4 regions of the Ruminococcus sp. 1001136sp1 genome follow, and region 4 is predicted to be linked to each of the others. Evidence: riboswitches for the same ligand, from Rfam matches in the RefSeq annotation. Region 4 holds a riboswitch; each other region holds the start of a gene.
The links. Region 4 has a riboswitch for cobalamin ahead of ABHC48_RS09930 (sirohydrochlorin cobaltochelatase). Riboswitches for the same ligand answer to the same signal wherever they lie in the genome.
Positions count from the first base shown of each region.

Region 1: linked by a shared signal. The riboswitch ahead of ABHC48_RS13530 (ABC transporter substrate-binding protein) and the one ahead of ABHC48_RS09930 (sirohydrochlorin cobaltochelatase) in region 4 are both predicted to bind cobalamin.
Region 2: linked by a shared signal. The riboswitch ahead of ABHC48_RS02170 (cysteine-rich small domain-containing protein) and the one ahead of ABHC48_RS09930 (sirohydrochlorin cobaltochelatase) in region 4 are both predicted to bind cobalamin.
Region 3: linked by a shared signal. The riboswitch ahead of ABHC48_RS18110 (hypothetical protein) and the one ahead of ABHC48_RS09930 (sirohydrochlorin cobaltochelatase) in region 4 are both predicted to bind cobalamin.

Region 1 covers NZ_JBDPGY010000014.1:67,011-72,946, forward strand. The annotation lists gene ABHC48_RS13520 (ABC transporter ATP-binding protein) at 1-695, opposite strand, end outside; gene ABHC48_RS13525 (iron ABC transporter permease) at 692-1,777, opposite strand; gene ABHC48_RS13530 (ABC transporter substrate-binding protein) at 1,779-2,771, opposite strand; cobalamin riboswitch at 2,889-3,087, opposite strand; gene ABHC48_RS13535 (type I restriction endonuclease subunit R) at 3,193-5,936, opposite strand, start outside.
Region 2 covers NZ_JBDPGY010000002.1:45,501-51,436, reverse strand. The annotation lists gene ABHC48_RS02185 (EutP/PduV family microcompartment system protein) at 1-309, opposite strand, end outside; gene ABHC48_RS02180 (BMC domain-containing protein) at 316-693, opposite strand; gene ABHC48_RS02175 (phosphatase) at 973-1,686, shown strand; gene ABHC48_RS02170 (cysteine-rich small domain-containing protein) at 1,810-2,118, opposite strand; cobalamin riboswitch at 2,579-2,767, opposite strand; gene ABHC48_RS02165 (GDSL-type esterase/lipase family protein) at 2,880-3,926, opposite strand; gene ABHC48_RS02160 (C40 family peptidase) at 4,096-5,451, opposite strand; gene ABHC48_RS02155 (N-acetylmuramoyl-L-alanine amidase family protein) at 5,735-5,936, opposite strand, start outside.
Region 3 covers NZ_JBDPGY010000027.1:18,945-24,880, reverse strand. The annotation lists gene hisB (imidazoleglycerol-phosphate dehydratase HisB) at 1-276, shown strand, start outside; gene hisI (phosphoribosyl-AMP cyclohydrolase) at 405-749, shown strand; gene ABHC48_RS18115 (VanW family protein) at 863-2,293, shown strand; cobalamin riboswitch at 2,369-2,570, shown strand; gene ABHC48_RS18110 (hypothetical protein) at 2,768-5,791, shown strand; gene ABHC48_RS18105 (ABC transporter substrate-binding protein) at 5,849-5,936, shown strand, end outside.
Region 4 covers NZ_JBDPGY010000009.1:128,064-133,999, forward strand. The annotation lists gene ABHC48_RS09915 (heavy metal translocating P-type ATPase) at 1-2,547, opposite strand, end outside; gene ABHC48_RS09920 (metal-sensing transcriptional repressor) at 2,647-3,030, opposite strand; partial or broken gene ABHC48_RS09925 (DUF6783 domain-containing protein) at 3,192-3,356, opposite strand; cobalamin riboswitch at 3,467-3,643, shown strand; gene ABHC48_RS09930 (sirohydrochlorin cobaltochelatase) at 3,847-5,151, shown strand; gene ABHC48_RS09935 (hypothetical protein) at 5,287-5,895, shown strand.

The sequences.
Region 1 (5,936 bases), on a different contig from region 4:
TACAACATATGTATAAAATCTTCTGTAATGACTTCTTCCGGAGTTCCGCAAGCCACCAGACGACCGTTCTTCATGGCATAGATCCGGTCGCAGTATGCTGCTGCAATATTCAGATCATGCAAAGCACCGATCACAGTGACCCCAAGACTTTTTACAATATCCAGAAGCTGGAGCTGGTATTTGATGTCAAGATGGTTGGTAGGCTCATCCAGGATCAGACAGTCAGTTTTCTGTGCCAGAGCTCTTGCCAGAATGATTCGCTGCTGCTCACCGCCAGACAAACTTGAAAAAACACGGTGCCGATAGGGAAGCATTCCCACTTTTTCCAGACATTCTTCCACGATCTTATAATCCTCGGCATTATCCCGTTCCATGGTTTTCTTATGAGGAGCCCTTCCCATCATTACAATTTCCTGTACGGAAAATTCAAAATTATAGTAGTTGTGCTGGGACACCACTGCCAGTGCTTTTGCAGAATCCTTTACCTTATATTCGTTCAGCGGTTTTCCATCCAGGATGATCACACCGGTATCTGGCTTCAGTACACGGTAAATACATTTCAGCAATGTACTTTTTCCACTTCCATTTGGTCCTATGATTCCTACAAATTCCTTTTCCTTTATGGCTGCGTCAATTCCCTTAAGAATCTCATTTCCGCCAAGCTCTACATGGATATCAGAAGCTGTCAGTTTCATGATTTCTCACCTCCGAATCCATAAGATCTGCGTACCAGCAGATAAATAAAGCAAGGTGCTCCGATCATGGATACCAGGATTCCGATTGGGACTTCACTCTTGGGAATAATGATCCTGGAAGCAACATCTGCCCAGATCAGGAAAATGGAACCGCTAAGTGCTGACAGTGGAAGCATTTTCTTGTGATCGGTTCCAAAGAACATTCGTACCACATGAGGAATAATGAGTCCTACAAATCCAATGATACCTGCGGAATATACCACAAAACCGATCAACAGTGCTGTCACTACAAGATACACCTGACGATATCTGTGCAGGTCAGTTCCTAATGTGATGGATACCTCATCTCCAAGCAGCATCATATTGAGAATACGGCTCTGGGTGCAGAAAAACAGGGTTGCTATAAAAACGCAGGGAATAATCACAGCCAGATTTTCCCATTTCGCACCTGCCAGACTTCCCATCAGCCAGAAAGTAACTGTCTGGATTCCATCTCTGTCGCCCGCAATATAGACAACAAAGTTTGAAAATGCACTGCACACACTTCCAAGTGCTGTACCTGCAAGCAGAAGTCGGACTGAATTTGCCCGGCCTCCTATATTTGCAGTGATCTGTACCAGTACAGAAATAAGGAAGGCTCCGATAAATGCGCAGATTCCAATAGAGTTGGAGCCAAATACGGCTCCAACTCCAAGAAAGATTGCCACTGTTGCACCAAGAGATGCACCAGAGGAAATACCAAGAATATACGGATCTGCGATCGGATTTTTCACAATGGCCTGCATTACCACACCTGCAACTGCCAGACCCATGCCAACGGCTGTTGCAAGAAGAATACGGGGAAGGCGGATAAACCATACAATATCGGACATGGCTCCTACACCATAAACCTCCGGATCCCCGATTCCAAATACTTTATACAAAATTACACTATACACATCTTTCACAGAAAGATCTACAGAACCAATGGTAACTGCAGTCAGAATGGATATCACCAGAAGCACAGTCAGTAATATCACCGCCAGCACATAGATCGGCTTTCCATGAAAAATTCCATTTTTAAAATCCGGTTTTCTTTTCATTTTATTCGTACAGATCCGGATATAATGCTTTTGCAAATGTCATAATTCCATCATAGGTTCTGACACCGCTGCAGTATACTTCATTCAGGTTTACAGAGAATACTTTGTTGTTCTTAACTGCTGAAAGGCTTGCATATGCAGGGTTATCTGTAATATCAGCGATAGCCTCATCAGCTGTCATAAATCCATCATAGTTGATCATGAATAATACGTCCGGATCAGCTGCAATCAGATCCTCTGCACCAACGTTTTCAGAGTTCTCTGCACCAAGCTTCAGCTCCGCACCAAGTGTCTCCGGAATATTTCCGCCAAGTGTCTCTGTTCCATATACACGGAAGGAATCTCCCTCATCCTCAAGAACTGCTACAGATAACGGGTCTGTTCCTTCTACATGCTCTTTTACTTTATCAATCTCACCCTTCATCTGATCAACGATTTCTTCTGCCTTGTCTTCGCAATCAAAGATCTTGCCAAGGTTCAGGATATCCTCATATTCGTCTTCAATTGTACGTGGGAACTCAGAAGCCGGTCCCTTTGCAGCACTGTTCAGGGACATGTATGTATTTACATCTCTCTCCTGCCAGAAGCTTACATCAGAAAGCCAGTCATCACTGAAAGAAGAATACCATGCCGCAATAAAATCAGGCTCCATTGCAACAACTTCCTCTTTGGATGGCTTGGTATCCATATACTGAATCTTGTCAAATTCATCTTTTAAATCCTCACGCACATCACCGTCCAGACCGCAAGCAGCTACGATCTTATCACCGAGACCAAGTGCCAGAAGCTCTTCGATATTGGAGTTTGCATATGCAAATACTTTCTCCGGAGCTTTCTCAAAAGTCATTTCAACCGGTTCGTTCTCATAATTGTAGGTTGTGATTGTTACGGGATAATGGCTGTCTCCATCCTCCGCAAATACAGTTGTTCCCATTCCCAGGCTGAGAATTCCTGCCAGACATAACATTCCTGCTGCTGTTTTCATGTTTTTCATGCTTTTTCTCCTTATTTTTTCTTTTGTTTTTTTGTTTTTAAAAGAAAAAAGTCCGCTTCCATGAAAAAGCGGGCATCACAAAAAAACATGATACGAAAGACAGCACTTTACACGGAAGTTTCTTTCTATGAACCAAGCAGGTTTCCTGGCTTACAGCTTAAATCCCCATTCCCTTCTCACATAAAAATGCAATGGATATGAATGTGGCATAACTGAATACAGTGACCGGATCGTTCAGGATTCTCACCTGATTCCCTCTTCTGAAAGCAGTACAAATTTTATATATTTTTTCAGCACTTGGCACATTTATTCTTTTAAGCAGAATTATTATAACTTACCCCTTAAATAAAGTAAAGATATTTCTTTAACAATGTTTTTGATTTTGAATATAATATAGGCATCCCCTTCCTTACTTATATATCTATTTCCCATACGGTGCCGTGTCTTCAGCAACCATACCCAATTCCGTTTTCGGAGAATAGGTATACACCTTGCTATTCTCAGCGTAATTCTCCATATCATTATTATCTGTCCATAGCTCACACTGTGTCATCACGGTCTGCACTGCATCATCCATTCCTTCCGGCGGATAGCGATGCTTTTTGAGCAACCGCTTAATCATCATACGCATTTTCGCTCTGGCAGAATCCCGTTTCTGCCAATCTATTGTTCTGTTCTTACGCAGTGTATCTGCCAGTTCCTTTGTAATGGCAATCAGTTCTTCGTTTTCATAGAAATCCTTAATGGCCTCCGGCTTTGTCAGCGCATCATAAAATGCCAGTTCATCAGCAGTCAGTCCAAGCTTGTCTCCCTCTTTATGAGCTGTCGCAATCTGTTTTGCCAGATTCAGCAATTCTTCAATAACCTGTTCATTGGTCAACATTCCATTCAGATACGCATTCATAGCACGCTGTATAATTTCACTGAATTTCTGCGATTTTACCACATTTGTATGACGGTAAATCTGCACCTGTTCCGCAATCAGCCTTTTTAACAGCTCTACAGCAAGGTTTTTCTCCTTCATTTTAGAGATTTCCTCAAGGAACTTTGGATCAAAGAGCGAAAATTCCTGATTTATATCTGAGAAAAGGTTAATGACGCCTTCGCTCTGAACACTGGCTTTCAGAAGCTCGTTAATGCGAGCATTCATTTCTGGCAGAGAAATTTTCTTCCCCTCTCCCTGATTCATCAATCTTGTAACAAGCACACGAACAGATTCAAAGAATGCCGCTTCCACACGCAGCTCTTTTTCTGCCAGAGAGGAACACAGCGACAATGCTTGCCTGAGCAGCAATGCCTCTTTCAGGAAATTCTCTCGTTCCTGTTCTTTATTCACAGCGACAATAAAGTTGACCGCACCGCTGATTGCCTTGGAACGCTCCAAATCCGTACCTGTCATAAACTTGGAATAATCATAACCGTGGAACAAATCCCGACAGATAGACAGTTTCTCAAGGAACTTCGGATATGCAACCTTGGCAACATCGGTATCACCGTAATTCTTCCTATCGCGAGTAGTGTAGTCATTCATTGCCTGCTTCAATGCAGAAGCAATGCCAACATAATCGACAATCAGACCGCCTTCCTTATCTCCAAATACACGGTTTACTCTGGCAATAGCCTGCATCAGATTATACCCCTGCATCGGCTTGTACACATACATGGTTGCAAGAGATGGCACATCAAATCCTGTAAGCCACATATCCACGACAATGGCAATCTTCAGCGGACTATCATTATCCTTAAACTCCTTTGCCAGCTCATCCTTATGGTGTTTATTGCCGATGATTTTATTCCATTCTTCTGGATCTTTGTTACTACCTGTCATAACAACAGCAACCTTATCCGTCCATCCGGGACGAAGTTGCAAGATACGCTCATATATCTTCATGGCAATAGGGCGTGAGTATGCTACGATCATTGCCTTACCTGTGAGCAGATTCGCACGATAATTTTCATAATGATTCAAAATATCGTCCACAAGGGAGTTGATAGTTTTCTCATTGCCAAGAATGGCTTCCATCTTCCCCAGTTCTTTTTTGCTCCTTTCGATAACCTCTGAATCAGCATTTTTTGCCATAATGTCATATTCTTGGTCAATGAGCTTCAAAGTCTGCTCATCCAGTTTCAGCTTGATAACACGGCTTTCATAATATACCGGACGGGTAGCACCATCCTCAACCGCCTGTGTCATGTCATAAATATCTATGTAGTCACCGAACACTTCACGAGTGTTGCGGTCTTTCATAGAAATCGGCGTTCCGGTAAATCCGATAAAAGTTGCATTCGGCAGAGCATTGCGGATAATACGAGCAGAACCGATTTTGATTTCACCTGTCTTGACATCGACCTTTTCTTTCAAACCGTACTGCCCACGATGAGCTTCATCCGCCATAACCACAATATTTCTGCGCTCAGAAAGGCAATCAAAGGATTCCTCAAATTTCTGCATCGTGGTAAAAATAATGCCGTTTGCTTTTCTACCGTCCAGTAATTCTTTCAAATGCACCCGGCTTTCGGCATGAACTGGGTCTTGACGCAGAAAATCCTTGCACTTGGCAAATTGCCTGTAAAGCTGGTCATCCAGGTCGTTGCGATCTGTGATAACTACGATGGTCGGGCTATCCAAAGCATCTTGCAGACAATGGGCATAAAACACCATCGACAGCGATTTGCCGCTGCCTTGTGTATGCCAGAATACACCACCCTTGCCGTCTGTCTCCGTTGCGTGTTTCGTGGAAAGTACTGCCTTATTGACAGCAAAATACTGGTGATAACCTGCTAATATCTTGAACTGTTTGGTTCCTTCATTGGAGAAACAGATAAAGTTCTTGATAATATCCAGTAAACGTTCTTTTTCAAAAATACCCTCAAAAAATGTATCGAACTGAGCATACTGTGTATTTTCATAGCCGCCGTCCTTCGTTTTCCATTCCATGAAGCGATCTTCGCCAGAAGTAATTGTACCAGCTTTCGATGTCATAAGGTCACTCATAACACAGATACAGTTATAAATAAACATGGAAGGAATCTCATGCATATAGTTGCGAATCTGTGTGTATGCTTCGGATGCATCCGTTTCCTCACGAGAGGGAGATTTCAGTTCCACCAGGACTACCGGCATACCATTCAAAAATAGCAGTACGTCAGGGCGTTTGGTGCTGT
Region 2 (5,936 bases), on a different contig from region 4:
ATCCGGATTGTGGATTTTGGTAACAATTCCAATTACTTCACGGTTGGCCATACAGGTAATGCAAGGTGGAAAAAGGCAATACGGTTCCGTGGCAGATACCAGCAGCCCTACCACATCTGATTCATATGTATACAACGCCAGGGCGTGTCCCAGACCTTTCGTCTGGGCATACTCTCCTGGCGTATCTACGATCACATCAAAATTATTTACATATTGTGTTTTATGATAATGTATTTTTTCACCACGCAGGGCCTGGGTCAAAGTAGTTTTTCCAGCCTCGCTGCGACCGATCAGAACAAGTTTCCTCATATTCTGTCAAGTCCTTGTAATGGGGCATAAAGTAAAGCCCAGTTTATTTCCCACATAGTCCAGAATTGCGCTAGTAGAAGCTTCTACTTCCGACACAGTACCTGTGATGATCAGGCTTCCGCTGAAACGATCAACAAATCCCAGTTCAATGCCAGATGATTTCATCGCAATATCTGCCATAATGATAGCAGTTTCTGCCGGACTTACAGTCATGATCCCAATGGCCGCTCTTGAGTAATCCAGAGATGGATCAAGACCCAGCTTGGTGTAAAGAATCTTATCCGGATTGGCAATGATATGTGCCAGGGAAATCTGCTTGCCTGGCACAAGCTCCTGTACAATTCTCTGTTTCATTTCCGGAGACATATTATCTGTGTATCCCATTTTCTCCTCCTGAATAAAGAGTTTTTATTTTCTGATTTGATTATACCTTTCTGATTTCCAAGTGTCAACAAAAAGCAACACTTCTCTGCATGCGATGTGTGGTTTTTCTTGTACTGTAATGTTGTTTTTATTTGTTTTCTCTGTTTTTTCTTATTTATGATTGACATGTTTTTTGCCCTCTGGCATACTAAAGTTAACTGTAAATGGCTTTTTAAAACACTTTTATAGTGAAATTACCAGCTGCATATATTCACGTAATCTTGATTAGGAGATGATTTTATGTATCTTTCTGATATACACACACATTCTATTGCCAGCGGACACGGCACGACCTGCACCATCAGTGACATGGCAAAGGCAGCTTCCCAAAAAGGGCTGAAGCTTCTTGGAATCACAGACCACGGACCAGCCACTCTGGCTGCCGGAACTTCTTCTTATTTCCGAAGCCTGATCTATTCGCCCAGGAAGCGTTTCGATGTGGAATTATTATATGGAATTGAACTGAACATTCTGGATACCGATGGAAAAACAGATCTGCCACAGGAGCTTCTTGATAAGCTGGACTACGCAATCGCCAGCATGCATTATCAGAATTTCCGGCCAAAGACCAGGGAAGAAAATACTGCTGCTTTTCTGAACGTAATGAAGAATCCGGTTATAAAGATCCTGGGACACATTGATAATCCCCAGTATGACATAGATTACGACGCAGTTGTAAAATCTGCCAGTGAAAACGGTGTTATCCTTGAAATCAACGAAGCTTCCCTGGCGCCTTACGGATATCGGGGCGATACCCATGCCAACTGCGCGCAGATCCTGTCCTGCTGCCGGAAGTATCTGGTTCCAATCGTGCTTTCCAGTGACAGTCATGGAACAGAGCATATTGGAGACTTCACTTATGCCGCTGATTTCGTTCATAATGCTATGTTTCCAGAGGGTCTGATTCTCAACAACCAGATTCCGAAATTAAAGATGCTGTTAAGCATACGATAAAAAGGATCCAGCTTGCAGAATTCCAATGGAATTTTGCATTACGCAAAAACTCTCCGAGAAATGTAAATACGTAAGCTTAACTTCGTATATATTCCGGAGAGTTTTTTATACTTATTTCTTTGATTACTCATTTTCATTTTTATGATCTGCTTCTCTTACTTTCTGCATCATCGCAGCAAGTTCCTGATATTTTCCTGTCACATAACCGTAGTTTTTCTTCTTATGAGGGAGCTGACAATTCGTACAATCTTTAAATCCCTTCTCATTATATTTGAAATTTCCGCCGCATTTGTCTCCAAGGGCATAAAGCGGGCAATAGCAGAACAGACAGTTAAAGTCCTCTGGATCAGCTCCTTTATGGCATGGAAAATACTCACATTTCTTATGACTGAAATAAGCGTATTCTTTATCTTCCCAATATTTTTTCTCCATATTTCTCTCCTTATCTCATACAGCTCAAAACAAAATATTCTTTATATTCTATTTCGTAATGCCCCAAAATCAAATGCAAAAAAAGAATCCCGCTTACAGGAATAGAATACGGCCAGAGCGTGTTTAAAAAAGGCTTTCTGTAAGATGTGCGTCACACCCTGCAGGAGATTACGGGAATAATTCTACAAACAGGCTCAGGAAAAGTGTAAAAAAAATACCGCATATGCGGCTTCTGAATCATCATTATTTAAGAGGGAGCGATGCTACTCCGGGGTAGAATATGATCCGTTCATATATACGCGGAGGGAACGGTTTCATCCGAAGTAGTATCGCCTGCCATTTAATCTGTATAATTCTTCTGAACAGGCGATCATTCCATAAAAAATGTCCACTCACAAAAGCGGACAACATCTCAGGGCTGCGGATTCCCCAAAACTGGTTGTTACACTTTCATCGGAAGTTTAACCTCGCCATACCAAGCAGGTTTCCTGGCTCCAGGATCATCACATCCTCTCTCCTTCTCATGCGCAAGCACAATGGACTATAAGATTCGCTCCTCTGTTACAGTGACCGGATCGCTCAGGTTTCTCACCTGATTCCCTCTTTCTGCCAGCTTATAGCTGTCAGCACTTAATATGTTCACTATGGAATTATACTGACACCATAGTACCACCGGTCACTGTCTTTGTCAACCCTTTGAAAAGATTTTTGTTATTTTTGAAAAGATTTTTGTTATTTTTTTATCAACCAGATGTTGCTAGTCACGGCGTGACCAGCAGCGTCATTTTTTCCTGAATCTTCTCCACCAGGATTTTCGCTGTTCTTTCATGAGATCTGTGCCCTGGGTGCTGCCTTGATCCAAATTCTCCTTCCAGTGTATCCGGAAGCTTCACAAATTCTACGCGTTCATCCCCTGTTTTTCTTTTATAATTCCCCACCGCTTTCTCAAGCGTTGGTAAAATCTCATCTCCAAGCATTCCATAACACCACAGAATATAGCTTTCCGGATTACATACGCGCAGTTTTCTCAAAAAGTCTTCCACAGCCTTTCCAATCCTGTCCATATTCTTCGTGCCGCTGCTGTCGTTTGTCCCCAGATTCACCACGATCACATCAGGCTGAAACTTCTGGAAATCCCATTTTTCCATAGCACCCAGTTGTTTGTTTCTTTCTCCATTTAAAAGACCGCACACCTGCTCATAATATAGCGGGATTGCCTGCTGCTCATTGCCTTCCCAGGAACAGAAAACGCCCCAGCCGCTCTGACTGATGCAATTGTACACCGCGCCCAGTTCTTTTGCTGCCATATATGCATAATTATCCACGGCATTGAAGCAAAAGGAATTCCATGTCATTTCTTCTCCTGCACCGCTGCCGCCCTCACCAGAGGTAATGCTGTCCCCTATTACCTCCAATCTGAGCTTTGGTGTTTCAAGAGGTAAAAACTCACCGTCAGTTTCAACCTCCAGAAGCTGAAGCAATGTTTTTTCATCTGTGGGAAACGCAGGAGTATCACGAAGAAGCTTTACATTTCTTACCTTATCCCTTTCCATATTACGGAAAAGGCAGATTTCCTGTTCTCCCTTATTTACCATAAGCCGTTGGGACAATACGCCGTCTACGATCACATCCACCCATGGCTCAAAAACATCATAATCGGAGCGGATTTTCACCCATATTTCTGTTGCTTTTACATTCAGTTCAATTCCGGAAGCGGTCCAAAATAGTGTTACCGGTTCCAGACTGCCATTCGATCTTCCTAATATTCTTAAATATGGAATTTCCTTCATCTGATAATGGCTAAGCATTTTTCTCCACCTCTCATCTGGCTATACGAAATATTTATATTACGATTTTCAGACAATACTTTTATTCTTACTATACTTCTTTTTCCTTTGCTTTTCCACATTATTTTCAGTAAAAAGCCCCTTCCGGATTTTCATCTCCGGAAAGGGCTCACAAATTCATTTATTCAGATTACACAAGACGTCTTACAGAAGTAATCGTTCTGTATGCAGCATTATCGCTGACCTTGATGCCATCTCTGGCATTGGATGCATGGACAATCTGTCCATTTCCCATATAAATTGCAACATGTCCGCCATAGCAGATCAGGTCGCCTGGCTGAGCATCCGCATAGGATACTTCATATCCGGCATTCTGCTGCTCATAAGATGTTCTTGGAAGACTTACGCCAAAGTTTGCATATACACTCTGCACAAAGCCAGAGCAGTCAGCACCACTGGTAAGGCTTGTTCCACCCCATACATATGGGTTTCCAACAAACTGTGTTGCATAGGATACAACAGAAGAGCCGGAACCTGAAGAACTGCTGGCTGATGAACTGTCAGAAGAACTATCTGAGGAACTGTCGGAGCTGCTTGCCTCGGAATTGTAATCAACTGTATTGTCAGTATCAATTACATTACCATACTCATCGTATTCATAATCAGAAGATCCATCAGAAGAACCACTTACAACATTTCCATCTTCATCATACTGAACATCTTCTGAGGAATCATCTCCGTTCTGAGCTGCTTCCTGTGCTGCTGCAGCTGCTGCGGCCTCTGCCTCTGCCTGACGTCTTGCCTCTTCTTCTGCTGCAATACGTTCTGCCTCAAGCTGCTCAATTTCTGCCTGCTGCTGTTCCAGAAGGTTCGCATACTCAGTAGCCTGCTGCTGTGCGTATGCGATCTCATTCTCGCAATCAGCACTGTTCGCACGGGTTACATCCAACTGATACTGAAGGTTAGACTGCTGAGCCTCATATTCTTCCTTCATGGTCTCAAAATCAGCTTTCTCCTGCTCATACTGATCTTCTAACTTCTGAACCTCCTCAATCGTTCTTGCATATTTCTGAAGGCTCTCTCTGTCCTGCTCATACATCTGCTGTGTATACTCAGCTCTGGTAAGAAGGTCTGCAAGGTTATCTGCATTTAACATCATCTGGAACCATGCATTGTTTCCACCTTTTTCATAAAGATACTGAATACGTTTCTTCATGGCGCCGTACTGTTTATCCTTGGCATTCTGAGCCTTGGTCAGGTCACCCTGTGTTTTCTCAATTTCTGCTTCCTTGGAAGCGATATCACTCTCAAGAGTCTGAATGGAAACCATTACATTTACAAGATCAGAATTCAAAGATTCGATCTGGCTCTCAAGCTGCTGCTTCTGATCCCACAGGGCACTCATGCGTGCGTATGTAGCATCCAGCTGCTGGCTTGTCCAGGCCTGCTCTTCTCTTAAATCGCTCTCACGGTCAGCCATTACGCTTACAACCTGTGAGCCGCACATTAAAATTGCCAGTGTCAGACATACAATTCTTTTCTTCATGTTTCATCACCCTCGTTAATCTTTTTGATAATCTAAAAAGCTCAATTTGTAATATGTTTGCAACATTTCATTCAATCTTGCTACATATTAGCACACTCTTGCAAAGATTTCAACCCTAAATCGCAATAATTTTTAAAACTTTGTAACATTTCGTAATACATTTGTCTAAATAAGAGAACACAGAGCGTGTTTGTGTAACAGAGGGGGAATTCAAAGATTTCCGCTGTTACATAAAAAGAGAACCAGTATTTTCACTGATTCTCTCTTGTATATTACTTAACCATTATTTTCCAAACAGATCGTACAGAATCTGGTCTGCTGTCATATTGTAATAACCATCCGGATCAGAAAGTGTATCTCCATTCCATCTCAGATAGTTTCCATTTCGGATATAGTTTCCAACGGATGGATGATAGTTGAAGATGCTGTATCCGGAATACAAGGACATATATTTCTTCGCAAGGGCTGCCGCCTCACTGGAATAG
Region 3 (5,936 bases), on a different contig from region 4:
CTTTGCGCCATTGATCTCGGGGGACGCCCGTATCTTTCCTTCGAAGGTACGTTTACCAGTGAAAAAATTGGAGATATGTCCACAGAAATGATGAAGGAATTCTTTTACGCCATTTCTTATACGGCAGCCATGAATCTTCACATTAAGGTTCTAACACCGGGAAATAATCACCATATGGCAGAAGCCATGTTCAAAAGCTTTGCAAAGGCGCTGGATATGGCGGTAGCTTATGATCCTCGTATTACAGATGTGCTTTCTACGAAGGGAAGTCTTTAAAGGCAGAACAAACAGAATTACAATTAAGACGATATGATATATGCCACTTGTTTTCATTTTTTTCGAATTGAGCATGAAAGCAGGTGGCATAATTGCAGAAGAATTTTTCATAAAGGAGTATTAAAAATATGGAACAGAACCAATTAAAGTCCAAAATGTCCTGGTCAGATTTCAAATTAAACAGTGACGGCATGGTTCCGGTTATTGTGCAGGATTACAAAACAGACGAAGTTCTTATGCTTGCGTACATGAACGAGAAAGCATACCTTACCACTCTGAAGCTGGGAAAAATGACTTACTGGAGCCGCAGCCGCAACGAGCTCTGGACCAAAGGACTAACCTCCGGTCATGTTCAGTATGTGAAATCATTGACTATAGACTGTGATAATGATACAATTCTGGCAAAAGTAGAGCAGGTAGGGGCTGCATGCCATACCGGAAACCGGACATGCTTTTTTACCCCATTGCTCTAAAGCCTGTTTGAAAAATCATTCCTGCAATCTGCACGCCCCACTTTGCGATATATTTTGCAGAAAGCCTTTTTCAAACACGCTCTAAAAAAGACTGCAAAAGGTAAAATTATTACATGAAAAAACAAGTGAAAAACGGTGTGATCAAAGTTCTGATCCTGGTTCTGATTCTGGCAGGTGCGTATGGGCTGTGGTGTCATTTTCTTACAGATAATGTAATCTGGAAGAAGCTTAAAATAAACGGCATAGCCATTCAGGGAATGACCAAAGAGGAAGCCATTGACGCAATTTCAAAAGATTTTCAGGAAAAATATGAGAACACACAGATGACCATTACCCTGAATGGAAAGAACTTTAAGGTATCCATCTATCCTGTTCTCGGTCTTGATGTAAAATCAATTGTAGAAAGTGCCTATGCTCTTGGACATGGTGCCTGGTTTACTCATGGAACTGACCGCATCGAACTGATGAACAGCAAGACAAAGGAAGAAGTCACCCTTATGCCAGAAGCCCGAAACAAAGACGAACTGGACAAGCTTCTGGAGGATGCTGGAATTTCAAAGGGATCCACCACTATACAGACTTCCTGTGAACTTACAGATACAGAGCTGGTTATCACTAAGGGAAAAACCGGAATCGGTCCGGATATGGATGCATTGAAAGAAGCGATTCTAAAAGCAATTTCCATAGAAGATTATGAAGCTGTTATCGAATGTCCTACTATGAAGACACCGCCAGAGGAACTGGATCTGGAAGCCTATTATGAAAAAGTACATACAGATGCCACAGATGCTTCTCTGGGGGAAAATAATGAAATTATTCCAGCAGTTACCGGAATTTCATTTGATGTGAAGTCAGCTGCAAAGAAGCTGGAAAAAGCAAAAGAAGGGGCAAAGATTACCATCCCCCTTGAAATAACCCTACCCGAAGTTTCTACAGAAGAGATAGAAGCCCTTCCTTATCTGAATCTTCTTGGTACTTATACTACATATGGCGGCGGTACCGAAAACCGTGTTGCCAATTTGAAGCTTGCCGTGGAAGCCTGTGATGGAGTGGAACTTCAGCCAGGACAGATTTTTTCCTACAACGATACTTTAGGTCCACGTACTGAGGAACGAGGGTACAGGGAAGCAACTGTAATTGTAGGAGGCGAACATGCCCAGGATATCGGAGGCGGAATCTGCCAGATTTCCACTACGTTGTTTATGGCATGCCTGCAGTCTGATCTGACCATTGTTGAGCGTCATAATCACGCTGCCCGAATTGATTATGTTGAGGATGGTCTGGACGCAGCAGTGGTGTGGGGAGGTCAGGATTTCCGTTTTCAGAATAATACTGCTTATCCAATTAAAATTGAAGCCTCTTACGATGAAAAAGAGGAAGCCGTAACGGTATCCATTTACGGAACCCAAACTGACAATAATACGGTAGAGATTACTACAGAGCATTCCGATCCAAACACCTGTAAAACCTACCGCAGTGTTTACGATGAGAATGGAACACTTCTCCGCACAGATGAAGTCGGGTACAGTAAATACAAGCAATAACCCTATAAATCTATTGATTTCGACATAACGGTCTGCTATAATGAGGTGAATTGAATAAATCCGTTTTCAGTGCCAGACATATCTGTCTGCTACAGCGTGCAGATTGTGAGAATATTTTTTCAACACGCTCTAAGAGGGAATCAGGTGAAAGTCCTGAACGATCCGGTCACTGTAACCAGGGAGTAGAATCCAGTGAAACCATTGGTATATTGCTGAGAAGGATGGATTCTGTGTTGATCTGTAAGTCAGGAAACCTGCTGAATTCGTTTAATGAAAGCTTCCGAAGAAAGTACTTCATTCTCATTAATATATTTGATAATACAATATATTGAATTTTTAGTGCCTGTTTTCTCAGAGGAAGCAGGCATTTTTTTGAAATAATCCTGTCAGGATTGCCCATTGTACAAACAGGCTCCAGAAGCAATTGGGATTTATTCAAATTATAAAATAATAGGAAGAATCGAGGAAAAAGAAATGAAAAGAAATTCAAAACGCTTTCTTGCACTGTTCCTTTCCGTCGCGATGACGGTCACTCCTGCTGTACTTACACAGGCAGAAAATGAGGATGCAAACGTACAGGTTTCTGTTACACCAACTCCAGAAACAGAGGCGGAGAAGACTGCTGTTGCTGCTGAGACTCCTGTGCAGGAGAACGCAACAGCTGAGGAAGAAAACACTGACACTACAGTAACTCCGGCAGCAGTGGATGCCTCTGCTGTGAAAGAGACACCTGCTGCTACAGAAACACCTGCCTCTGAGACCACTCCTGAGGTTACTGCATCACCTGCTGAAGAAAGCAAAAATGAGGAAGCAGAAGCTCCACAGCCTACAGCTGCACCAGAAACAACAGAAGAGGGCAAAACCGAAGAGACAGATAAACCAGAAACAAAGCCAGAGGATCTGAACCCAGATGGTTCCAACATGACCATTGACAAGGAAGATAACAGTGCATATAAAATGCTTAAAATCAAAAGCTCTTCTGCTGAATTAAATGGTGATAAAATTAAGATAACCCTCAATACTGACGGAAAGAACTATGAGAAGCTTTATCTTGGTTCTAAAGAAGATCCTGACGAAGCAAAAAATGCAGCAGCAATCGTTGGTACAGAAAATGAAGATGGTTATACTTTCATTTTTGAGGTTCCTGCCAGTGAACAGGTCCAGACTTTCAGCATCGTACCATTTTCTGTAAAAAATCAGAAATGGTACATAAATATGGCTTTGAAACTGAACGTTCCAGGAATGAAAGCCCCGGAACCAACAGCTACTCCAGAGCCAACTGCAGCCCCTGAGCCAACTGCCACTCCACTGCCAACTGCAGCTCCAACCCAGGCACCAGCCCAGAATGAGATTACAGATGCCGGAATCAAGCTTGTAAAAGAAAACGGTGATGAATTTGCAATGTTCGTAATCACCGGTTCCACTGTAAAGGTTTCGGAGGATAAATATATTGTCACACTTTCTACCGCAAAACAGAATTATGACATGATCTATCTTGGCAGTGCCAGTGACTCTGATAAAGAAGCAAATTCCATCAAAGGAGTAGAGAACAGTGCAGGAGGCTATACCTACACCTTTGAAGTTACTGCAAGCAAGGAAGCTCAGACAATCGCAGTCGTTCCTCATTCCAAGAAGAGCCAGAACTGGTACGCAAAGGGTATATTGACGATTACCGTACCGGCGGTTCCAGGATATGGAGAGGCTGCTCCAACACCGGAACCAACTGTTTCCCCAGAGCCTACCGAAGCACCGGTTGAGACTCCTGCACCAACTGAAACTCCAGTGCCAAGCACAACTCCGGAAGCAACCACCACCCCAGAGCCAACAGCAACCCCTGCTCCAGGCAGCTGTGCAAGCGGAATTTATAATATTACAGTAAACTCCAGTTCATCTATGTTCCGTGTAATTGACTGTGTCCTTACTTCCAAAAACGGAAAAATGACAGCTGTTCTTACTTTAAGCGGAACTGGTTACGACTATCTATGTCTGGGAACAAAAGAAGAAGCTACCGCAGCAGATTCCTCCACCTGGGTTCCATATGTGGCAGACGCAAATGGCAAATATACATATGAGATTCCTGTTGAAGCCCTGGACAATGGAATTGCAGTTGCTGCTTTTTCCCACAAAAACCAGATCTGGTATGACAGGATCCTGACTTTCCAGTCCAGCACTTTAAATAAGATAGGTGACGTACAGGATGATCCGCAGCCAGATACTGCTCCTGACACAACAATCACAGCAACTCCTGCACCCACTGCAAAACCAAATAAAAAACCGACAGCAACTCCTACACCAACAGCAACTCCAAAGCCAGACAAGAAACCGGAAGAGGAATCCAAATACGAATCTGACTTAAGCGGCGGAACAGCATCTGTAAACAGTTCTACTACATTAGCAGATGGAACCTATACTCCTGACAGTTTCTCCTGGTCTGGTGGTTCTGGAAAGGTCAGCATTTCCTGTAACAAAGTTACGGTAACAAATGGTCAGGCATATGCGACTATTGTATTCAGCAGTGAATATTACGGTTATGTAAAAGCCAATGGAAATAAATACTACGGTGCATGCGGCGGCGGAACTTCTACTTTCACAATTCCGGTAGCACTGAACCAGAATAATACGATCATTGGTATGACAACCAGAATGTCCCAGGCTCATGAAATCACTTACACCATTTATATCGCTTTAAAGGGTGCAAACGATCCGAAGAAAACAGACAAGGATAACCCGGCAGATGACAACAGCATGCTTTCCACAGGAAACAAGAAGCTGGATGATTCTGCACCAGAGATCACAGGTCTTGAGTATAAAGACGAAACTACTCTTGAGCATGCAAAATACTTTAAGCTTTATCACTACGCAAAGGGTATTACCCTTCTTGAAGTAGATATGACAACAGATACTGCAAGAAAACCGGAAACTGTTGATTCCGGAAAAGAAAATGCAAAAACAGAAGCTGCTGATTCCCAGGAACTTACAGGTACAGAAAAGCTCTACATGGGCAATGTTGTAAAATACCTGATCGTACCTGAGGGTGCTGTTATCCCTGCAGGACTTGATAAAGATGTAATCGTAATCAACCAGCCGGTAGAATCTGCTTATGTGGCTTCCACAGATGCTCTTAACATTTTGGATAAGCTTGATCTTACAGACAAAGTTACTGCTCTTGGAATGGAAAAAGAGGACTGTACGGTAGACAGCCTTACAGCTGCTCTGGAAGATGGTTCCGTAACTTTTGCAGGAAAAGATGAAGATACAGATTACAAAGCTCTTGTAAAGAGTCAGTGCGGTATTTCTATCCTTTCTTCTGATATTCTCCCGACAGAGGAAGCAGACACAGAAGCAAAAGAAAATCTTCTGAAAGATTCCGCAGAGAAATATTCCACTCTGAAAATCCCGTTTATCGTGGACCGTTCTGCAGATGAAAAGGATGACAATGCAAAAGCTGAGTGGGAAAAAGCTTACGAAGCAATTTTTGTAACTGATGAGGAAGAATAAATTACTATTCTTCACCATATGCACAGTAGCAAGAATAATCAGCAGGAGAAAATAAAAATGTATGACAAAAAGCTGAAATATAAAATTTTAAGTATTTTTGCAGCAACAGTTATGACATTTACTGCCATTACTCCGGTATGGGCAG
Region 4 (5,936 bases):
TGCTTCCTGGATTGCTTTGTTTACGTGTGCTTCGCAATGTCCGCACATCATTCCTGTTACATTAACTGTCACTTTTACCATGGTATTATTCTCCTTTTTGTTAGTATTGTTATTAATATCGCTGCATTCGTTCAAAAGCTTGCAGCTGTTATTAATCGTTTGTTCTGCATCTGAAGTTTTATCTGCATTGAATGATTTTGAGAAAACAGCAGATGATGCTTCAGAGGAATCAGCAATATTTCCAGAATTGGATTCTATGGAAACCGGATTTTTGATTTTTTTATCTTTAACTGCGTCATGAATTTTAAACAGGTTTAGCCTCAACGCGTTGGTAACTACACAGAAGCTGGAAAGGCTCATGGCAGCAGCGCCGAACATCGGGTTCAAGGTCCATCCGAAAATTGGAATCCATACGCCGGCAGCCAGCGGAATACCAATTACATTGTAGAAGAACGCCCAGAAGAGATTCTCGTGGATGTTGCGAAGAGTAGCGCGGCTCATACGGATAGCAGCTGGCACGTCGGAAAGCTGGCTTTTCATAAGGACAATATCTGCTGCGTCGATGGCTATATCCGTTCCGGCACCGATGGCAATACCAATATCTGCTCTGGTAAGGGCTGGTGCGTCGTTGATTCCGTCGCCAACCATGGCAACCTTGCCTTTTTCCTTCAGGGAGCGGATGACGCTCTCTTTTCCATCTGGAAGGACGCCTGCAATAACCTGGTCAACACCTGCCTGTGCGCCGATGGCTCTGGCCGTGCGCTTGTTGTCTCCGGTAAGCATAACTACGTGGATACCCATATTCTGAAGCTCTTTGACCGCCTGTGCACTGTCCGGTTTGATTACATCAGCAACTGCAATGATTCCAAGAAGTTTTCCATCTTTTGCGAAAAGAAGAGGAGTTTTTCCTGCTTCGGCAAGCTTCTCGGCCTGGTTCATAAGAGACGGAGAGACAGCTGCCAGAGTGTTGATGTATTTCATGCTTCCGCCGATAAGCGTGGAAGCGCCAAGCTTCGCAGAGAGTCCATTGCCGGGAAGAGCCTGGAATTCTGTGACTTCCTGGGCTGTAAGACCAAGGCTTGCAGCTTTTTCCAGAATGGCTTTCGCAAGAGGGTGCTCGCTCTTTTTTTCAAGGGCGTAGGCAAGGGTGAGAAGATCGTTCTCAGATACGTCGTCTGCAGGGAGAATGTCAGTAACCTCCGGCTGACCGTTTGTGATGGTTCCGGTTTTGTCAAGGGCTACGATCTGAACCTTTCCGGCTTCCTCAAGGGAGACGGCTGTTTTGAAAAGGATACCGTTTTTGGCACCCATTCCGTTTCCAACCATAATGGCAACCGGAGTGGCAAGACCAAGGGCGCATGGGCAGCTGATGACCAGAACGGAAATTCCTCTTGCCAGGGCGTAGCCAGCCTCATGACCGGTAAGCAGCCAGACAATAGTTGTTATAATTGCAATGGTGATAACAGCAGGTACGAAAACACTGGAAACACGGTCTGCGATTTTTGCAATAGGAGCTTTGGTGGCTGCAGCATCACTGACCATTTTGATGATCTGGGAGAGGGTGGTGTCTTCGCCAACGCGGGTAGCTTCACATTTGATGAAACCAGACTGGTTGACTGTGGCTGCGGAGACAAGATCTCCGGCAGCTTTGTCAACAGGGATACTCTCACCTGTAAGGGCAGATTCGTTGACTGCACTGGAGCCTTCGATAATCACACCATCCACCGGGATGTTTTCACCAGGGCGAACAACAAAGGTGTCACCTTTTACAACCTGGTCAATGGGAACGGTGGCTTCCTGGCCGTTTCGGATGACAACGGCAGTCTTGGGAGCAAGCTTCATAAGACCTTTTAAGGCATCCGTGGTCTTGCCCTTGGAACGGGCTTCCAGCATTTTTCCAACGGTGATCAGGGTCAGGATCATAGCGGCAGATTCGAAATAGAATTCCATCATGTAGTGCATGACAAGTTCGGAATTGCCGTCAACCTGGGCTCTGGTCATGGCGAACAGGGCGTAGACACTCCATACAAAGGAGGCCATGGAGCCGAGAGCTACCAGGGTATCCATGTTCGGAGAGCGGTGCCACAGACTCCTGAAGCCACTGATGAAAAATTTCTGATTGATGACCATGACGATTCCTGCAAGAAGCAGCTGTACAAGTCCCATGGCGATATGGTTGCCATCAAACCAGGCTGGCAGCGGCCATCCCCACATCATGTGTCCCATGGAAAAGTACATCAGCACCAGAAGAAAACCTACTGAGGCAATAAGCCGTTTCCTGAGGAGTGGCGTTTCGTGATCTTCCAAGGCTTTCTCAGCATCGGAAACGGATTCCGTCTGACCGGAAGCACCCTTCAGGCTGCAGCCGTATCCGGCTTCTTCTACAGCTGAGACAATGGCAGAGGCTGAGGCAGTTCCTTCCACTCCCATGGAATTGGTAAGCAGGCTTACGGAGCAGGAAGTAACTCCCGGAACCTTGTTTACCGCTTTTTCCACACGGGCGCTGCAGGCTGCACAGCTCATGCCGGTGACGTTGTATTGTTCCATAATAAATTCCTCCTTCGAATACAGTGTTTCGATACCAACGGACTGCTCTGCGCATTCGTACCTCCGCAGGCAGGTACACATTCGGAATGCGCTGGTATCTCACTTCATTAGCTTCTGCAAAGTTGCAACCAGCTCATCAATGGTTTCGTCTTTACCATCACGGATATCTCTTGCCACACAGGTTCGGATATGATTGGCGAGAAGTTCCTTATTAAATGCATTCACAGCGGCATTTACAGCTGCTGACTGAATAAGAATATCGTTGCAGTAAGCGTCATTCTCCAGCATTCCTATAATACCCCTTATCTGGCCTTCAATACGTTTCAGACGGTTTACCAGCTTCCTGCGCTCTGCTTCGGAACGATCGGTGTGCTTGGTACAACAGCAGGAACAGACCTTCTTGGTAGGTTCCTGGCTGGAAAGAGTTGCAGGATCGGCTGCGGTGTGGCTGCAGCAGGATTCGGATTTATAATCAGCTGTCATAGGCGGACTCCTTTCCTTATATACCCCTCAGGGGTATGTATTTGATGAAACCAATATATACCCTGGCGGGGTATTTGTCAATAAGTAATTCACAGAAAACCTGAGAATTGCGGCGCGAAACCATGCGAAAGCATGATTCCTGTGTATCGCGAAGCGTGTTGCTATGAACGGAGTGAATAGTAATCTGTTTGAAAAATTATTCCCGCAATCTGCACGCCCCACTTTGCGGTATATTTCTTCCGAATTTGTTTGCGTAGCCAGCTACGGCGTCTTCATGCTACGGTGCCCTCATCCGGACGAAATCTCCCACAAATTGTGCCGCACATCTTGCGGAACGCATTTTCTAAATACACTATAGTTCATAGAAAATACATAAAAAGTTCATAAAAAATATATAATAATATGGTACATATTAAATATCCGAGTCGAATATGTATAATGGTTATAGCGCAAAGGTTGCATCATAAACATGATGCGCAAAAGAGAATCCGGTGAGAGTCCGGAACGATGCCGTCACTGTGTAAGGGAGCTGCTTCAGAGCCCACTGGGAAACCGGGAAGGGGGAGCAGTGTTGACCGAAGTCAGGAGAACTGCCTTTGCGTGGAATCTTAGGTCTGCGGTACACAGAACTTGTATTCTCATAACGATACATGAATATTTCCTGAATGTTTTTTGGAAGAAAAGTGTGTATATGAGAATGTGTGCAGTCGCAGAAAATGCGGCTGTTTTTATGCAATGGGAGATTGGTGATAGATTTCCCATAGGATTCTTTATACGTGATTCTATCCGGAAATACAAAAAAAAGAGGAAAAAGAAATGAAAAGAAAATCTTTATTAGCAATCCTTCTTGCAGCTTCTATGGCAGCAAGCATGACAGCAGCAACAGCAACTGTTGCATTTGCAGAGACAGAGGAAGCAGCAGAGGAGACAACAGACGATGCTGAGACAGCTGATGATGCTGAGGCAGCTGATGATGCTGAAGCAGCTGATGATGCTGAGACAACAGACGATGCAGAAGCAGCTGATGACACTGCAGATGCAGATAAGGAAGCGGCTGATAAAGTAGCAGCACTTATCGATGCTATTTATGTTCAGGAGAGAACAGATGATACAGATGAGCAGTGCAAGGAAGCTAAAGAAGCATGGGATGCCCTTACAGATGCTCAGAAAGAGCTTGTAGAGGGAGAAGAGGCAAGTCCAGAGTATTTCGGACGTGACACAGGTGATGCTTCCAAGGATGATCCGCGTAATCAGGACGAGATCGGTGAGAATGAGCTTCTTGTAGTAAGCTTTGGTACTTCCTTTAACGACAGCCGTGCAGAGGATATCAAAGGAATCGAGGATGCTCTTGCAGAAGCATTCCCGGATTGGTCTGTAAGAAGAGCATTTACCGCTCAGATCATTATCAACCATGTACAGGCAAGAGATGATGAGAAGATTGATAACATGCAGCAGGCACTTGACCGTGCAGTAGCAAACGGTGTTAAGAATCTTGTAGTTCAGCCTACACATCTTATGCATGGTGCTGAGTACGATGAGATGGTAGAAGCTATTGATGCTTACAAAGATAAATTTGAATCTGTAGCAATCGCTGAGCCAATGCTTGGTGAGGTTGGCGATGACGCTACCGTTATCAACGATGACAAAGCTGCTGTTGCTCAGGCAATCACAGATGAAGCTGTAAAAGAAGCTGGATATGACAGCATGGAAGCAGCTGCAGAAGATGGAACCGCATTTGTATTCATGGGACATGGTACTTCCCATACAGCAAACGTTACATATGACCAGATGCAGACCCAGATGGAGAAACTTGGATTCACAAACGCATTCATCGGTACTGTAGAAGGTGAGCCAGAGGATACAGCTTGTGATGAAGTTATCAATAAAGTAAAAGATGCCGGATTCAAGAAAGTAATCCTTCGTCCGCTTATGGTTGTTGCTGGTGACCATGCAAACAATGATATGGCTGGTGATGATGACGATTCCTGGAAGAGCATGTTCGAGGCTTCTGGAAATTTCGATGAGATTGACTGCCAGATCGAAGGTCTTGGAAGAATTGACGCTGTTGAGCAGCTTTATGTAGCTCATACTCAGGCAGCTATTGATTCCATCGCGAAATAATTATTCTGGTATAAATTGTTATTGCAACAGAACAAAAGCAGCTGCTCCTACACTGTGGGGCAGCTGTTTGAGTAATAAAACAAATACGGTACACACAAGTGCACCGTAAATAAAGAAAAAGCAAGGAGAGTTATTATGAAACGTTCATTAGTCATTTTATTAACAGCTGTAAGTATTTCCGCTATGACAGCAGGAACTGCATTCCCGGCATTTGCAGAAGCCACAGAGGCTGAGGCAGAGGAAACCAAAGATGGTGCAGAGAATGCCGCAGACAGCGAACTTGAAGACGGTGTTTATGGTGTAGAGTTTGACACAGACAGCAGTATGTTCCATGTAAATGAGGCTTGCAACGGAAGAGCTACCCTCACTGTAAAGGATGGTAAAATGACCGTTCATATTACTCTCGTTTCCAAGAATATTGAGAATGTTTTTCTTGGAACAGCAGAGGATGCACAGAAAGACGGTGCCGAACTGATTCAGCCTACTATTGATAAGGTAACTTACAGCGATGGCATGACAGAGGAGGTTTATGGATTCAATGTTCCAGTAGAGAAGCTTGATGAAGAATTTGACCTGGCAATCATTGGTAAAAAGGGCAAATGGTATGACCATAAGGTAAGCGTTACGGATGTGCAGGAGCAGACTGAGGAAGAAAAAAATGCAGTTGAGATCGGTGAGGAAGAGAAAAGCGAAGATGCTGATACAACTACAGATGCAGCTGCCGAGGAAGAGAATAAGGATTGATCAATAATCTGAAAGGGACATCACATGAGCGAAAACGGTTC